Regions from separate parts of the Citrobacter braakii genome, predicted to be linked through region 1. Evidence: predicted binding sites of a transcription regulator. Region 1 holds the regulator's gene; the other holds the start of a gene.
The links. The regulator LexA, encoded in region 1, represses DNA repair genes until DNA is damaged. The targets are predictions, from matches to a motif close to TNCTGTATGTACATACAGNA.
Positions count from the first base shown of each region.

Region 2: uvrB (excinuclease ABC subunit UvrB) is a predicted target of LexA. The motif match lies at 6,947-6,966, and genes of this name have one in related genera.

Region 1 covers NZ_CP045771.1:624,861-632,988, reverse strand. The annotation lists gene ubiC (chorismate lyase) at 1-296, shown strand, start outside; gene ubiA (4-hydroxybenzoate octaprenyltransferase) at 310-1,182, shown strand; gene plsB (glycerol-3-phosphate 1-O-acyltransferase PlsB) at 1,243-3,663, opposite strand; gene GFC06_RS02885 (diacylglycerol kinase) at 3,835-4,203, shown strand; gene lexA (transcriptional repressor LexA) at 4,313-4,921, shown strand; gene dinF (MATE family efflux transporter DinF) at 5,056-6,375, shown strand; gene GFC06_RS02870 (CsbD family protein) at 6,511-6,720, shown strand; gene zur (zinc uptake transcriptional repressor Zur) at 6,769-7,287, opposite strand; gene GFC06_RS02860 (cupin domain-containing protein) at 7,403-7,891, shown strand; gene dusA (tRNA dihydrouridine(20/20a) synthase DusA) at 7,999-8,128, shown strand, end outside.
Region 2 covers NZ_CP045771.1:4,285,526-4,293,653, reverse strand. The annotation lists gene GFC06_RS20290 (hypothetical protein) at 1-232, opposite strand, end outside; gene bioA (adenosylmethionine--8-amino-7-oxononanoate transaminase) at 591-1,880, opposite strand; gene bioB (biotin synthase BioB) at 1,957-2,997, shown strand; gene bioF (8-amino-7-oxononanoate synthase) at 2,994-4,151, shown strand; gene bioC (malonyl-ACP O-methyltransferase BioC) at 4,135-4,890, shown strand; gene bioD (dethiobiotin synthase) at 4,883-5,581, shown strand; gene GFC06_RS20255 (ATP-binding cassette domain-containing protein) at 5,547-6,269, opposite strand; gene uvrB (excinuclease ABC subunit UvrB) at 7,040-8,128, shown strand, end outside.

The DNA of each region.
Region 1 (8,128 bases):
TGCCTAAAGAGTCCCGTTATTGGTTACGTGAAATCCTGTTATGCGCGGATGGTGAACCCTGGCTTGCCGGGCGGACCGTGGTGCCTGAATCAACCTTGTGCGGCCCTGAGCTGGCCTTACAAAATCTGGGGAAAACCCCGCTCGGACGTTACCTGTTTACATCATCGACATTGACCCGAGATTTTATTGAGATTGGCCGCGATGCAGCGCTGTGGGGGCGCCGTTCCCGCCTGCGGCTGAGCGGTAAGCCGCTGATGCTTACCGAGCTTTTTCTACCTGCATCGCCGTTGTACTGAGAGGAAGATAAAGATGGAGTGGAGTCTGACGCAGAATAAGCTGCTGGCATTTCACCGCTTGATGCGTACGGATAAGCCAATCGGTGCCTTACTGCTGCTCTGGCCTACGCTGTGGGCATTGTGGGTGGCAACCCCAGGCATGCCGCAATTGTGGATCCTGGCGGTTTTTGTTGCTGGCGTTTGGTTAATGCGCGCTGCCGGCTGCGTGGTGAATGATTATGCCGACAGGAAATTTGACGGACACGTTAAACGCACCGCAAATCGCCCGCTGCCGAGCGGGGCCGTCACTGAAAAAGAGGCCCGAACGCTGTTCGTCGTATTGGTACTGCTGGCCTTCCTGCTGGTTTTGACGCTCAACACGATGACCATTTTGTTGTCCGTTGCGGCGTTAGCGCTGGCGTGGGTTTACCCGTTCATGAAACGCTATACGCACCTGCCGCAGGTGGTGCTGGGGGCGGCGTTTGGCTGGTCGATCCCGATGGCGTTCGCCGCCGTGAGCGAGTCCGTACCGCTGAGCTGCTGGCTGATGTTCCTTGCCAATATTCTCTGGGCGGTGGCCTACGACACCCAATATGCGATGGTTGACCGCGATGATGACCTGAAGATCGGCATTAAATCGACCGCGATTCTGTTCGGTCAAAACGACAAGCTGATCATTGGTATCCTGCAGGTGGGCGTACTGGTGCTGATGGCGCTGGTGGGTTGGCTAAACGGGCTGGGACTGGGTTATTACTGGTCTCTGCTGGTGGCCGGCGCGCTGTTTGTATATCAGCAGAAACTGATCGTCAATCGCGAGCGTGATGCCTGTTTTAAAGCGTTTATGAACAATAACTACGTCGGTCTGGTGCTGTTCTTAGGGCTGGCGATGAGCTACTGGCATTTTTGAGTTTGGCTTAGCCTGCAAAATAAAAAACCGGTCATTTCATTTCGACCGGTTTTTTTATGCTTACTCGCCCTGTGTGGCACTCTCGATGGTCAGACGCACATCTGACGTGACCAGTTCGGCCAACATCTGATAGATCTTCATCGTCTCTTCCGGTTCGGCATCTCCGGTATCGCTGATGAATCCCTCGTCACGCAGCGTCAGCACCAGAGAGCTGAACACGGCTTTATCGAAGAATTCCGGCGCGTTAATGCCGTGCAGTACGGAGAGGCGTTGCGCCACGGTGCGGCTCTCTTTCTCCAGCGTGCCACGGTTGATAGACGGGTTCGCGCTCAGCAGCCAGAAGGTAATGGCGTAGCGTTGCAACGTCTCGCGAGCACCTGCCGCCAACAGCTGTAGCGTACGGGAGCGGGCCGGATTGATATGCAGTTCGTCATCGTTCAGGGCGATCAGTCCCTGGCGCTGCATTTCGCTGGCCAGTTCGTCAATCACTCCGGTGAGTTCATCACGCTCCCAACGTAAGAACAGCTCTGCTTTCAGCATCGGATACAGCGCATCAATATGCTGCTGTAGCGCGGCGCGTGAAATACGACGATGCTGAGTCACAATGGCTGCCATTAACGAAGGCAGAACCAGCATATGCGCAATGTTGTTGCGGTAATAGGTCATCAATACCGCCTGCTCGCGCGGCAGAATGATGATGTCACCGATGGTGTCTTTCTCGACCTCAAACTTATTCATCTGTAAGGCATGGTCGATCAATTCACTGGCGCTCTGCGCAGGAACCGTACAATCTGCCGCATACGGCACGTTGCGCAGCAGACTCAGATAGCAGTCGAGCTGTTCAGTCAGTTGCTCACGGGTCAGAGAGCGCTGGCGGGAGGCCAACAGCGCGGTACAGCACAGGTTCATGGCATTGGCCGCGCCTGCATTGTTAATGCGTACCATCAGATCGGCGGCAATGCTATTCACCGTCGGCGTCAGCCAGGCCGGACGGATGGACTCGATAGGATCGATCGATTCACGCCACTCCGGTACATGCTGGTTGAGGTAAGTCATCAATGGCATCGGTTCGCCAAAGTTGACATAACCCTGACCCAGATTACGCAGCTTGCTCAAGCCACGCAGCATTTGCGGCAAACTCTCTTTCTCTTTCGTCGCGCCACGCAGCTCTTTCGCGTACGTGCCCACTTCCATTACGTGCTCGTAGCCGATGTAGATGGGTACGAGGGTAATCGGACGCGTACCGCCGCGCAGCATCGCCTGAATGGTCATCGACAGCGTGCCGGTTTTCGGGTCGAGCAGACGCCCGGTACGTGAACGGCCTCCTTCGACAAAGTATTCAACCGAGTAGCCGCGGCTGAACAACTCGCCCAGGTATTCGCGGAAAACGGTGGAATAGAGCTTGTTGCCCTTGAAGGTACGACGAATAAAGAACGCGCCCAGACGACGGAAAATCGGACCTGCTGGCCAGAAGTTCAGGTTGATACCGGCAGCGATGTGCGGCGGAACCAGCCCCTGGTGGTACAGAACGTACGACAGCAGCATATAGTCCATATGGCTGCGGTGGCACGGAACATAGACGATTTCGTGCCCATCGTGCGCCAACTGACGTACACGCTCCGCATTGTGAACGTTAATCCCCTGATACAGACGGTTCCAGGTAAAGCCCAGAATACGGTCTGTCAGACGAATCATCTCGTAGGAGAAGTTGGCGGCAATCTCTTCCATCAGCGCAATGGCATTTTGCTGCGCTTTTTCGTGGGAGATTTTTTTACTGCGCGCTTCATCTTCTACCGCGCGAGCGATAGCTTTTGAGGCCAGCAGCTTATTGAACAGGTCCTGGCGGGCAGGGAGGCGCGGGCCGACTGCGGCCAGACGCTGACGAGCAAAGTGCATGCGCGCCACGCGAGCCAGCTTCTGAGCGATGATTTTATCCGTACCGTGTTCGTCCGCCATGCGACGCAGGGAGACCGATGGGGAGAAGCGGACAAAACTGTCGCGACCCAGCCAGGACACAGCAAAGAATTTCTGTACGCCGTTCAGCATGCGCAGCGGCGGATTGACCTCGCCTTTTTCACGCCCAGGCGCACGGCCAAACATCACCGAAACCGGCACCATTTGCACATCCAGGTCTGGATTGCTGCGATGCAAGTCGAGATAGTTATGGAACAGCTTAATGGACTCTTCTTTCGGCGTGTAATAGGTGAACACGCGCGGGCCGCCGTGAATAAACACGTAGCGCGGCAGCAGAGTTCCGTCTATCTCCAGCGGTTCCAGGGGATCCGGGAGATCGTGCACCAGACATTGGGCACGCAGCGTCAGCAAGTCTGCTTTTGAATTGTACGGTAGGACGTACATAATGGGACGCGAAGTATCGAGCCCCAATTCCGGGGCAGGTTCTGCCGGAATAGACTTGCTTTTTACCAGGACGCTTAATGGTAAATTCAGTAATTTGTAGTAAATTCGTGGCCAGCCGGACATAAACGATGTAAAGCCTCTGGTTAATAATGCAAATGCGCTGCAAGGATATCAGAAAGTTTAGTGAATTTCTGGTGTATCCGGTCATACTTCGCGCTGCTTTGCCACACCCTGAAACAAACGGGGTAACGTTACAATGACATTGACGCTAATAATGTAAAAAGGTTCTTTTTGATGGCCAATAATACCACTGGATTCACCCGAATTATCAAAGCTGCAGGCTATTCCTGGAAAGGTTTTCGCGCCGCATGGATCAATGAGGCGGCATTCCGCCAGGAAAGCGTTGCCGTACTGTTGGGCGTAGCCATCGCCTGCTGGCTGGACGTCGACGCCATTACCCGCGTGCTGTTGATTGGTTCCGTGATGCTGGTGATGATCGTTGAAATCCTCAACAGTGCGATTGAGGCGGTGGTTGACCGTATTGGCTCTGAGTATCACGAACTTTCCGGTCGGGCGAAAGATATGGGCTCGGCAGCGGTATTGCTGTCTATTTTTGTCGCTCTGATCACCTGGGGCATCCTGTTGTGGTCGCATTTGCGATAAAGATTCCACAACTGCATAAATCTCCTGTTTTTTGTGCAGTTTGCGGTTCCAAAATCACCTTTAGCTGTATATACTCACAGCATAACTGTATATACACCCAGGGGGCGGAATGAAAGCGTTAACGGCCAGGCAGCAAGAGGTGTTTGATCTCATTAGGGATCACATCAGCCAGACAGGTATGCCACCGACGCGTGCGGAGATCGCGCAGCGTTTGGGGTTCCGTTCCCCAAACGCCGCTGAAGAACACCTGAAAGCGCTTGCGCGTAAAGGCGTTCTTGAAATTGTATCCGGCGCATCGCGCGGTATTCGACTGCTGCAGGAAGAAGAAGAAGGGTTACCGCTTGTCGGACGCGTAGCGGCAGGCGAGCCACTGCTGGCGCAGCAGCACATCGAAGGCCACTATCAGGTCGATCCTTCACTGTTCAAACCGAACGCCGATTTTCTGCTGCGCGTTAGCGGTATGTCGATGAAAGACATCGGTATTATGGACGGTGATTTACTGGCTGTGCATAAAACTCAGGATGTGCGTAACGGTCAGGTTGTTGTTGCCCGTATCGACGACGAAGTCACCGTTAAGCGCCTGAAAAAGCAGGGCAACAAGGTTGAACTCCTGCCTGAAAACAGCGAATTTAAACCTATTGTTGTCGACCTGCGCGAGCAAAACTTCACTATTGAAGGGTTGGCGGTAGGCGTCATTCGTAACGGTGAATGGCTGTAATTTTCTGTTGATTACCTGTCGGCCGGATAAGACGTTTACGTCGCTATCCGGCAACTTGCCCGGTGGCGCTACGCTTACCGGGCCTACACAGCATCTTTTTTCAGTATATCTAACTTCTTCTCAGGCTCTCCTGTATGCCTTTCTTTACCTCTTCTGATAAAGCACTCTGGCACCTCGCCTTACCGATGATCTTCTCCAATATCACCGTTCCCCTGTTGGGACTGGTGGACACCGCGGTGATTGGTCATCTGGACAGTCCGGTCTATCTTGGCGGCGTTGCTGTTGGCGCCACGGCGACCAGCTTTCTCTTTATGCTGCTGCTTTTTTTGCGCATGAGTACCACCGGCCTTACCGCGCAGGCATTTGGCGCGAAAAATCCGCAGGCGCTGGCGCGCGCGTTGGTGCAGCCGCTATTGCTGGCGCTGGGCGCGGGGCTGCTTATCGCACTGTTCCGTACGCCGATTATCGATCTGGCTCTGCACATTGTCGGCGGAAGTGAGGCGGTACTGGAGCAGGCCCGACGTTTTCTGGAAATCCGCTGGTTAAGCGCACCCGCGTCGCTGGCGAATCTGGTGCTGCTCGGCTGGCTGCTTGGCGTTCAGTATGCGCGCGCGCCAGTTATCCTGTTGATTGTCGGAAATATTCTCAACATTGTGCTCGATTTATGGCTGGTAATGGGCCTGCATATGAACGTGCAGGGGGCGGCGTTGGCGACGGTGATTGCCGAATATGCCACGCTGCTGATTGGCCTGATGATGGTACGCAAAGTCCTGCATATGCGTGGAATTTCGCTGGCAATGTTGAAGCTGGCGTGGCGTGGCAACTTCCGTCGTTTACTGGCGCTCAACCGCGACATCATGCTGCGTTCGCTGCTGCTACAGCTCTGCTTTGGGGCCATTACGGTTCTGGGCGCGCGTTTGGGAGGCGACATCATCGCGGTTAACGCCGTTCTGATGACTCTGCTGACGTTTACCGCCTACGCGCTGGATGGATTTGCCTATGCTGTGGAAGCGCATTCGGGTCAGGCCTATGGGGCGAGGGATGGCAGCCAGTTGCTTGATGTCTGGCGGGCGGCCTGTCGACAGTCCGGTATTGTGGCTATTCTGTTTTCGCTGGTTTACGCCCTGTTTGGCGAGCAGATTGTTGCGCTGCTGACCTCGCTGCCGCAAATCCAACTGTTGGCCGATCGCTATCTTTTCTGGCAGGTGGTTTTGCCGCTGGTGGGAGTGTGGTGTTATCTGCTCGACGGTATGTTTATTGGAGCGACACGGGCTGCAGAAATGCGCAACAGTATGGCCGTTGCCGCAGCAGGGTTCGCATTAACGCTACTGGCTTTACCGTTGCTGGGAAATCATGGTTTGTGGCTGGCGTTAACCGTTTTTCTCGCGCTGCGTGGGCTTTCCCTGGCCTTTATCTGGCGGCGTCACTGGCGTAATGGAACCTGGTTTGCCTGAACGGATGGTTAAAAATTCCGAATAGTAAATAAAACCCAGAATCCCTGACTACACTTATTCTCACGTCCAGCAAAAACAGCATGTGTCTGGACATGGCACTCTCGCTATTCACAACCTAACGATGAGGACTTGATGATGAATAAAGACGAAGTCGGCGGTAACTGGAAGCAGTTTAAAGGTAAAGTGAAAGAGCAATGGGGCAAACTGACCGATGATGATATGACGGTCATTGAAGGTAAACGTGACCAACTGGTCGGTAAAGTCCAGGAGCGTTACGGTTACGCGAAAGATCAGGCGGAGAAAGAAGTGACCGATTGGGAAAAACGTAATGATTACCGCTGGTAATTAACCCTTCCCTCCTGAGAGTACAAGGATGTACGCTCTCCCACCCGCTTAACGCCCAACTTTCTTCTTCACCTGAATCGTATGGTCATGCTGGCATTCGCCAGGGTGACGACATGACTCAACCTCCACACAGGCCGGGCATAGTCCGTGGGCTTCAATAACGTTATGTCGCAGGGCAAAGCCCATTTTTGCTGCCAGCGTATGCATGATGTCTTCCACGCCTTCCGCGCACTCTTCTTTTACCACACCACAGCGGTCGCAAATGAACATTGCGGAACTGTGAGTTGGCTGATCGAACAGATGGCAAAGCACATAGCTGTTGGTGGATTCCACCTTGTGCACAAACCCTTGTTCCAGCAGAAAATCAAGCGCACGATACACGGTCGGCGGCTTGGCCTGCGGCTCGGTTTCCCGCAACAGGTCAAGTAGGTCGTAAGCGCTGATTGCGCCTTCCTGCAGGCTCATCAGGCGCAGCACTTCGAGGCGTTGTGGCGTAAGCCGTACGTTGCGTTGCGCACAGAGTTTTTCAGCTTGAGCCAATAACTCCTGCGTGGTGGTTTTGTCCATTTGGCGCCTCGATTTGCGTGCAAGGTTAATCCCTTACTTTAACATGTTCTGTTTAAAACACCGAGATCCACCGCGGTGTGCTATACCTGACCCATCGCAATACTGGAAAATAATCATGAAAAGACCCGATTGTATTCGTCACTGGCGTGAAGTTGAGGGGGCTGATGACTCCACCTATCCCGACAGCGATGAGCTGTTTTCCATAGGTGCGCCGCTTGCCCGCAAGCTGGGGTTAGGGCGACTCGGCATTCATCATGAGCGCCTGCCGCCGGGCCGACGCACCTCGTATCCGCACGCTGAAAGTGATGAGGAAGAGTTTATCTATGTGCTGGAGGGATATCCTGAAGCCTGGATTAACGGTTATTTATGGAAGCTGGAGCCGGGCGACAGCGTCGGTTTCCCGGCGGGCACCGGCGTGTGTCACACCTTTATCAATAACACCAGTGAAGAGGTTCGTCTGCTGGTCGTGGGTGAGGCGAACAAAAAATACAATCGTATTTATTATCCGCTTAATCCGGTTTATGCCGCCACGCGTGAGGACCGTTGGGTCGACCATCCGCCGCAGTTTTTTGGATCTCACGACGGAAAACCGGGGCGTAAATAGCGCTTGTCGGGGAGCAGGGAGGGGGAACCGCGAGGATGTGGCTCACTATCGTAACGGTCTATGCTATAGTAGCGCCCCTTTTTTAACCGGATGCTTGAATATTCGCCATGCTGCCTGAATCTCAGTCTACCGCTTTTCCCGCTCATCGTTTTTCTATCGCGCCGATGCTCGACTGGACGGACAGACATTGCCGCTACTTTTTGCGCTTACTGTCCAGCCAGACGCTGCTCTACACGG
Region 2 (8,128 bases), 1.3 Mb from region 1:
CGCTGAGCGCATCAAGAGCGCCGGTTGTATTTGCTGTTAGGGCAGCAGATAAAGCATCTTCCAGTTTAATGGCCTGCTTAACATCTGCCGCAGCCGCGAGTTCTGGCGTTTTATTCAGCCACGCTTGATCGCCCGTAGCCACGCCTTTCAGCGCATCGGGCCAGTTCACTTCGCCAGCTGCTGAAGTGGCCACAATAAACGGAAGTAGTAGCAACAATGCGAGCCGTTTCATCGTACAACCTCAAGCGGGCCGCCTTCACGTCTATGAACATCGACGGAACCTTTGATATCAGCGCCGCCGTCATCTTTGAGCCATAAATAAGCTGGAATAGCCATTTTCTTAAAACTCCACTTAAGGATAATCTCATAAAATCCTTTCACTTTAATCACTTACGTGACAAATTCACGCTATCGCTTACTAAATCACCCGTCAATTTTTGCTCAGCATTGATATAAAACGATTTGCAATTTCTTTGATGCAAATAAAAAAAGGCCGGAATAATCCGGCCTTCATGTCTAAATATTGTTACTTAATCAGTCATCGAATAATCCGGGCTGTTCCACTTTTCCACGTCCGGACCGGGCGCTGATTAATCGCTAAAAAATGTTGCACTGCGCACAGCCTCGTTTACGGCCTGGGTCAGACGACGCAACTGATCGGGCTGAATAATGTACGGCGGCATCAGATAGATCAGTTTGCCAAACGGTCGTACCCACACGCCCTGTTCAACAAAGAACTTCTGTAACGCCGCCATATTCACCGGATGCGTGGTTTCGATCACACCGATGGCGCCGAGTACGCGCACGTCGGCTACCCAACTCGAGTCTGCCGCCGGGGCGAGTTCTGTCCGCAGTTGGGCTTCAATAGCCGCCACCTGTGAGCGCCACTCGCCGGTTTCGAGTAACGACAGGCTGGCGGAGGCGACGGCGCAGGCCAGCGGATTACCCATAAAGGTTGGACCGTGCATGAAGCATCCGGCTTCACCGTTGCTGATGGTTTCCGCGACCTGACGCGTGGTCAGGGTGGCGGAAAGTGTCATGGTTCCGCCGGTTAACGCTTTGCCGAGGCACAAAATGTCCGAAGTTATGTTGGCGTGTTCACAGGCAAAAAGCTTGCCTGTACGACCAAATCCGGTGGCGATTTCATCGGCAATCAGCAGGATCCCTTCACGGTCGCACATCTTACGGATGCGTTTTAACCATTCGGGATGATACATGCGCATGCCGCCAGCGCCCTGCACAATCGGCTCAAGGATCACCGCCGCAATCTCGTGGCGATGAGCGGCCATCAGGCGGGCAAAAGGCACCATATCCAGTTCGTCCCACTCGCCGTCCATGCGGCTTTGCGGGGCGGGCGCAAACAGGTTCTCCGGCAGATAACCCTTCCACAGACTGTGCATCGAGTTGTCGGGATCGCAGACCGACATCGCGCCGAAGGTATCGCCGTGATAACCGTTTCGAAATGTCAGGAAACGCTGACGGGATTCGCCTTTGGCTTGCCAGTATTGCAGCGCCATTTTCATTGCTACTTCTACGGCGACCGAACCTGAATCCGCGAGAAAAACGCACTCCAGCGCCTCTGGCGTCATCGCCACCAACTGGCGGCACAGCGCAATGGCCGGGGCATGGGTAATGCCGCCAAACATCACATGTGACATGGCATCAATCTGCGTTTTCATCGCGGCGTTCAGCTGTGGGTGATTGTAACCGTGGATCGCCGCCCACCAGGATGACATGCCGTCTATCAGCCTCTCACCGCTGGCTAAAATCAGTTCGCAACCTTCGGCACGCGCCACCGGATAAACCGGTAACGGGGAGGTCATGGAGGTGTAAGGGTGCCAGATATGGCGTTGGTCAAACGCAAGATCGTCCGTTGTCATAATCGACTTGTAAACCAAATTAAAAAGATTTAGGTTTACGAGTCTACACCAAACTCATAACGAAACGTATACCAATATGGCTCATTCTTCTCGCTGGACAATGTCGCAAGTCACCGAATTATTTGAAAAACCGCTGCTGGATCTGCTGTTTGAAGCGCAGCAGGTTCACCGTCAGCACTTTGATCCGCGGCAGGTTCAGGTCAGTACGCTGCTGTCGATTAAGACCGGTGCCTGCCCGGAAGACTGCAAATACTGCCCGCAAAGCTCCCGCTATAAAACCGGTCTGGAAACGGAACGTTTGATGGAGGTTGAACAGGTACTGGACTCTGCGCGTAAAGCGAAACAGGCCGGTTCAACGCGGTTTTGCATGGGCGCGGCGTGGAAGAATCCACACGAACGCGACATGCCTTACCTGGAACAGATGGTTCAGGGCGTAAAAGAACTGGGGCTGGAAGCGTGTATGACGCTGGGTACGCTGAACGAAAATCAGGCCCAGCGGCTGGCTAATGCGGGTCTGGACTACTACAACCATAACCTCGACACCTCGCCGGAATTCTACGGCAATATCATCACAACCCGTTCGTACCAGGAGCGCCTGGATACGCTGGATAAAGTGCGTGAGGCGGGCATTAAAGTTTGCTCCGGCGGGATTGTGGGACTGGGGGAAACGGTGACCGACCGCGCGGGTCTGTTGCTGCAATTAGCGAATCTGCCAACGCCGCCAGAAAGCGTGCCGATCAACATGCTGGTGAAAGTGAAAGGCACGCCGCTTGCCGATAACGACGATGTGGATGCCTTTGATTTTATTCGTACTATCGCCGTGGCGCGGATCATGATGCCGACTTCATATGTCCGTCTTTCAGCCGGACGCGAGCAGATGAACGAACAAACCCAGGCGATGTGCTTTATGGCCGGGGCTAACTCGATTTTCTACGGCTGCAAACTGCTGACCACGCCGAACCCGAACGAAGATAAGGATTTGCTGTTGTTTCGCAAGCTGGGTCTCAATCCGCAGCAAACGGCGGTGCTGGCGGGTGATAACGAACAGCAGCAACGCCTGGAGCAGGCGCTGCGTACCCCGGATACCGACGAATACTACAACGCGGCAACCGTATGACCTGGCAGCAAAAAATAGACGATGCGTTAACGGCGCGTCGTCGTGCTGATGCGCTGCGTCGGCGCTATGCGGTGACGCAGGGTGCCGGTCGCTGGCTGCAGGCCGACGGTCGCCAATACCTGAATTTTTCCAGCAACGACTACCTTGGCTTAAGCCACCATCCGCATATTATCTGCGCGTGGCAGCAAGGCGCTGAGCGTTTTGGCGTCGGCAGCGGCGGCTCGGGTCATGTCAGCGGTTATTCCGTTGCTCATCAGGCGTTGGAGGATGAGCTGGCGCAATGGCTCGGCTATTCACGGGCGCTACTGTTTATCTCCGGTTTTGCCGCTAATCAGGCGGTTATTGCCGCGCTGATGGGCAAAGAGGACCGGATTGTTGCTGACCGGCTCAGCCATGCCTCACTGCTGGAGGCTGCCAGCCATAGCCCTGCCGTGCTACGTCGCTTTACCCATAACGATCCCCAACATCTGGAACGTCTGCTGACCACCCCCTGTCCGGGGCAACAACTCGTGGTCACTGAAGGTGTGTTCAGCATGGATGGCGATAGCGCACCGCTGGCGGAAATTCACGCGGTAGCAGAGCGGCAGGGCGCGTGGTTGCTGGTGGATGATGCGCACGGGATTGGCGTGAGCGGTGAGGAAGGGCGCGGTTCGTGCTCCCGACAGCAGGTGAAACCCGAGCTGTTAGTGGTCACGTTTGGCAAAGGGTTTGGCGTCAGCGGCGCGGCAATCTTGTGCTCAGACAGCGTGGCCGATTATCTGCTGCAGTTTGCCCGTCATCTGATCTACAGCACCAGTATGCCTCCGGCCCAGGCCCAGGCCTTGCGCGCCGCGCTGGAGGTGATCCGCAGCCGCGAAGGCGATGAGCGCAGAGAAAAACTGGCGATGCTGATCCAGCGTTTTCGCGCTGGGGTGAATACGCCGGACTTAACGCTGGCGCAGTCAGACAGCGCCATTCAGCCACTGATCGTGGGCGACAATCATAAAGCCTTGCAACTGGCGGAGGCATTACGTCAACAGGGATGCTGGGTGACGGCTATTCGCCCACCGACGGTGCCGGTTGGTACGGCCAGGCTGCGGCTTACGCTGACCCAGGCGCATGAAGTCCAGGATATCGATCGCTTACTGGAGGTGCTGCATGGCGCAGGTCAATAAGCAGGCGATTGCTGCCGCGTTTGGCCGCGCGGCTACTCACTATGAGCAACACGCGGAACTCCAGCGTCAGAGCGCCGATGCGTTACTGGCGCGACTCGATGGTCGGGCATTCTCTCAGGTTTTAGATGCGGGCTGCGGACCCGGGCGTATGAGCCGTTACTGGCGGGAGCAGGGGAGCGAGGTCTGCGCGCTGGATCTGTCGGCGCAAATGCTGACTGAAGCACAGCGTCACGATGTCGCCCACCGCTATTTGCTGGCAGATATTGAAGCCATTCCGCAGGCTGCTGCTACTTTCGACCTCGCCTGGAGCAATCTGGCCGTACAGTGGTGCAGCGATCTGCGCGGCGCGTTACGTGAGCTTTACCGGGTGGTGCGTCCTGGCGGGACGGTGGCGTTTAGTACCCTGGCGCAGGGGTCAATGCCGGAGCTTCGTCAGGCGTGGCGAGCGGTTGATGAGCGGGAGCACGCCAATCGTTTTTTGCCCGTGGATCAACTGGAAAACGCCCTGCATGGGTGGGACGTTGAATACCAGTCTCATGCCGTCACGCTGTGGTTTGACGATGCGCTGAGCGCCATGCGCTCGCTGAAGGGCATTGGCGCGACGCATTTGCATGATGGCCGCGAGCCGCGCGTACTGACCCGCTCACAGCTGCGCCAGCTACAGCTAGCCTGGCCCTTCCAGCAGGGGAAATATCCGCTGACCTATCATCTATTTTTGGGAGTGATTCAACGTGACTAACACTTTTTTTGTCACCGGGACGGATACCGAAGTGGGGAAAACTATCGCCAGCTGCGCGTTGCTACAGGCGGCGGGGCAGAGGGGATTGCGAACCGTCGGCTATAAGCCAGTGGCGTCGGGCAGTGAAATGACGGTTGAAGGTCTGCGTAATAGCGATGCCCTGGCATTACAGCGCAACAGCGTTGTGACGGTGGATTATGCGGCTATCAACCCCTATACCTTCGCGGAACCTACCTCACCGCATATCATCAGCGCGGACGAAGGTCGCCCCATTCAGGCCTCAGTAATGTCTGCGGGTTTACGCGCGCTGGAACAACAGGCTGACTGGGTGCTGGTGGAAGGTGCCGGCGGTTGGTTTACGCCGCTTTCGCCAACGCTGAGTTTTGCTGATTGGGTAAAAACAGAGCAGCTGCCGGTTATTCTGGTGGTTGGCGTTAAGCTCGGGTGCATCAACCACGCTGTGCTGACCGCCCAGGCGGTGCAGCAGGCCGGACTGACGCTTGCCGGATGGGTCGCCAATGATGTGACGCCACCTGGCAAGCGTCATGCTGAATATATGGCAACGCTCAGGCGTATGCTTGCGGCTCCGCTGCTGGGGGAAATTCCCTGGCTGGCAGAAGAGCCGGAGCGGGCATCGACAGGACGTTATATCGATCTTAGCGTTTTGTCTGTGGCGTCAACCAATCGTTGATTAGCGGGTTGCTGAGCTGTGTGATTTGTCCCTGAGCCACGCTGCGCCCACGGTATAACAGGCAGTAGCAGTCAGCGACCCGACGAATAAACGGCAGGCTCTGCTCCGCGAGCATTATGGCGATGCCGAGCTCCTGGCTTAACCTTACCACCAGGTTTCCCAGCTTGTGGATATATGCCTGGCCACTTCCCCGCGTGGGCTCATCGAGGATCAGCAGGCGCGGGCGTGTGACCAGCGCGCTGGCGAGCGCAAGCTGGTGCTGATCATCTTCCGATAATGCCGCCCCTTTGGCCTGACGCAGTACGAACAACTGTGGAAACAGGCGGTAAATATCACTGCTGTTCATCGTTTCGCTTTCCTCAACCGCCTGGCGCGCAATATGCAGATTTTCCTCTACCGTCAATTGCGAAAAAATCCGTCTCTCTTGTGAAACGTAGTTAATGCCCAGCGCGATGCGATTTGCCGCCGGAATGGGACTCAGGTCGCGCGGCGGCGCGCCAGCCTGATGCCAGAACATGGTGCCGCTTTCGATCGGTAAATTGCCGATAATGCAATTGGTCAGCGTAGTCTTTCCCATCCCTGGAAGCCCCAGCACACCGGTACATTTACCGGGCAGCAGGTCGAGATCCACATCCCATAGGGAGTGTTGATTACCGTAATAATGATTCACTGCGCGAAGACTCAACATAGATTCCTCCAGCATGATGCTATCCGCCCCACGTACAGGTCGTCGGAAGAAAATTGCAATTCTCTTGCCAGAAGAGGGATTGGGGTCAAAAAACAGCAGGAGAGTGTGCCGCGCAGGCGGTAACGTCTGGCTGGCCGGAGGGCTGGCGTTGTTTTGTGCACATTGCCAGTGCCTGGCGGTGTCGTAATGGTGCAGGCAAGAAAATGATGAAAATGCGAGCAAGATCCCGGCCATTCCAGGCCGCTTCGTTAGCTGATAAATATCAAAAAATAGCGATAAATTTTTTTTATCCCTCCGGAAAAGGGAGTGAGGGCGTTTTTGCCAGGCTACAGTCCATACGGGCTGGAGGCAGTTATCCACTATTCCTGTGGATAACCTTGTGTATTAGAGTTAGAAAACACAATGTAAGCGAGAGAAGACGCGGCCTGCGACTAAATTGATGCGAAAGACGGCTCGGGATAATAGTCATTAAATTACAGAATGTTAGATAAAATCAATGGCTGTCGCAGAAGTGTCATGCGTTGCCACAAAACTTTCATCGGGCGGCTTGACAAATGTTAAAAAAGTCATTGCTTTGGGGATAACACGTTTTTGCTGGTGTTTTATCTTGTCTGAGGCCAAATTTTAGCCTGCGGTCACGGTCATTCTGATGGCGTATCAGAAATATTCTGGTGCGTTACTGTTTTTTCATCCAGTATATTTTACTGGCAAAATATACGACTGCGAGTAAAATTACACACCTGCCCGCCCATTGCTTCAGGTAGCTGCTCATGAGTAAACCGTTCAAACTAAATTCCGCTTTTAAACCCTCTGGCGATCAGCCTGAGGCTATTCGCCGTCTGGAAGAAGGGCTGGAGGATGGTCTGGCGCATCAGACGCTACTGGGGGTGACGGGCTCGGGGAAGACATTCACCATCGCTAACGTAATTGCGGACTTGCAGCGGCCTACCATGGTGCTGGCTCCCAATAAGACGCTGGCCGCGCAGTTGTACGGTGAGATGAAAGAGTTCTTCCCGGATAACGCGGTGGAGTATTTCGTCTCCTACTACGACTATTATCAACCGGAAGCCTACGTTCCAAGTTCTGACACCTTCATCGAGAAGGATGCCTCGGTTAACGAACATATTGAGCAGATGCGTCTGTCGGCGACCAAAGCGCTGCTGGAACGTCGGGATGTCGTCGTTGTCGCGTCAGTTTCCGCTATCTATGGTTTGGGCGATCCGGATCTGTATCTGAAAATGATGCTGCATCTGACGGTGGGGATGATTATCGACCAGCGTGCGATCCTGCGCCGCCTGGCGGAACTGCAATATACCCGCAACGATCAGGCATTTCAGCGCGGAACCTTCCGCGTGCGTGGTGAAGTGATCGACATTTTCCCGGCTGAATCCGACGACATTGCGCTGCGCGTGGAACTGTTTGATGAAGAGGTCGAACGTTTATCGCTGTTTGACCCGCTTACCGGGCAGGTTGAATCCACGATTTCGCGCTACACCATCTATCCTAAAACGCACTACGTGACGCCGCGCGAACGTATCGTGCAGGCGATGGAAGAAATCAAAGTTGAGCTGGCAGAGCGGCGTAAGGTCCTGCTGGCAAATAACAAACTGCTGGAAGAACAGCGGCTAAGTCAGCGTACGCAGTTCGATCTGGAAATGATGAATGAGCTGGGTTACTGCTCGGGGATTGAAAACTACTCCCGCTATCTGTCCGGGCGTGGCCCCGGCGAGCCGCCGCCGACGTTGTTTGATTACCTGCCTGCCGACGGCCTGCTGGTGGTGGATGAATCCCACGTCACTATCCCGCAAATTGGCGGTATGTATCGTGGTGACCGGGCGCGTAAAGAGACTCTGGTCGAA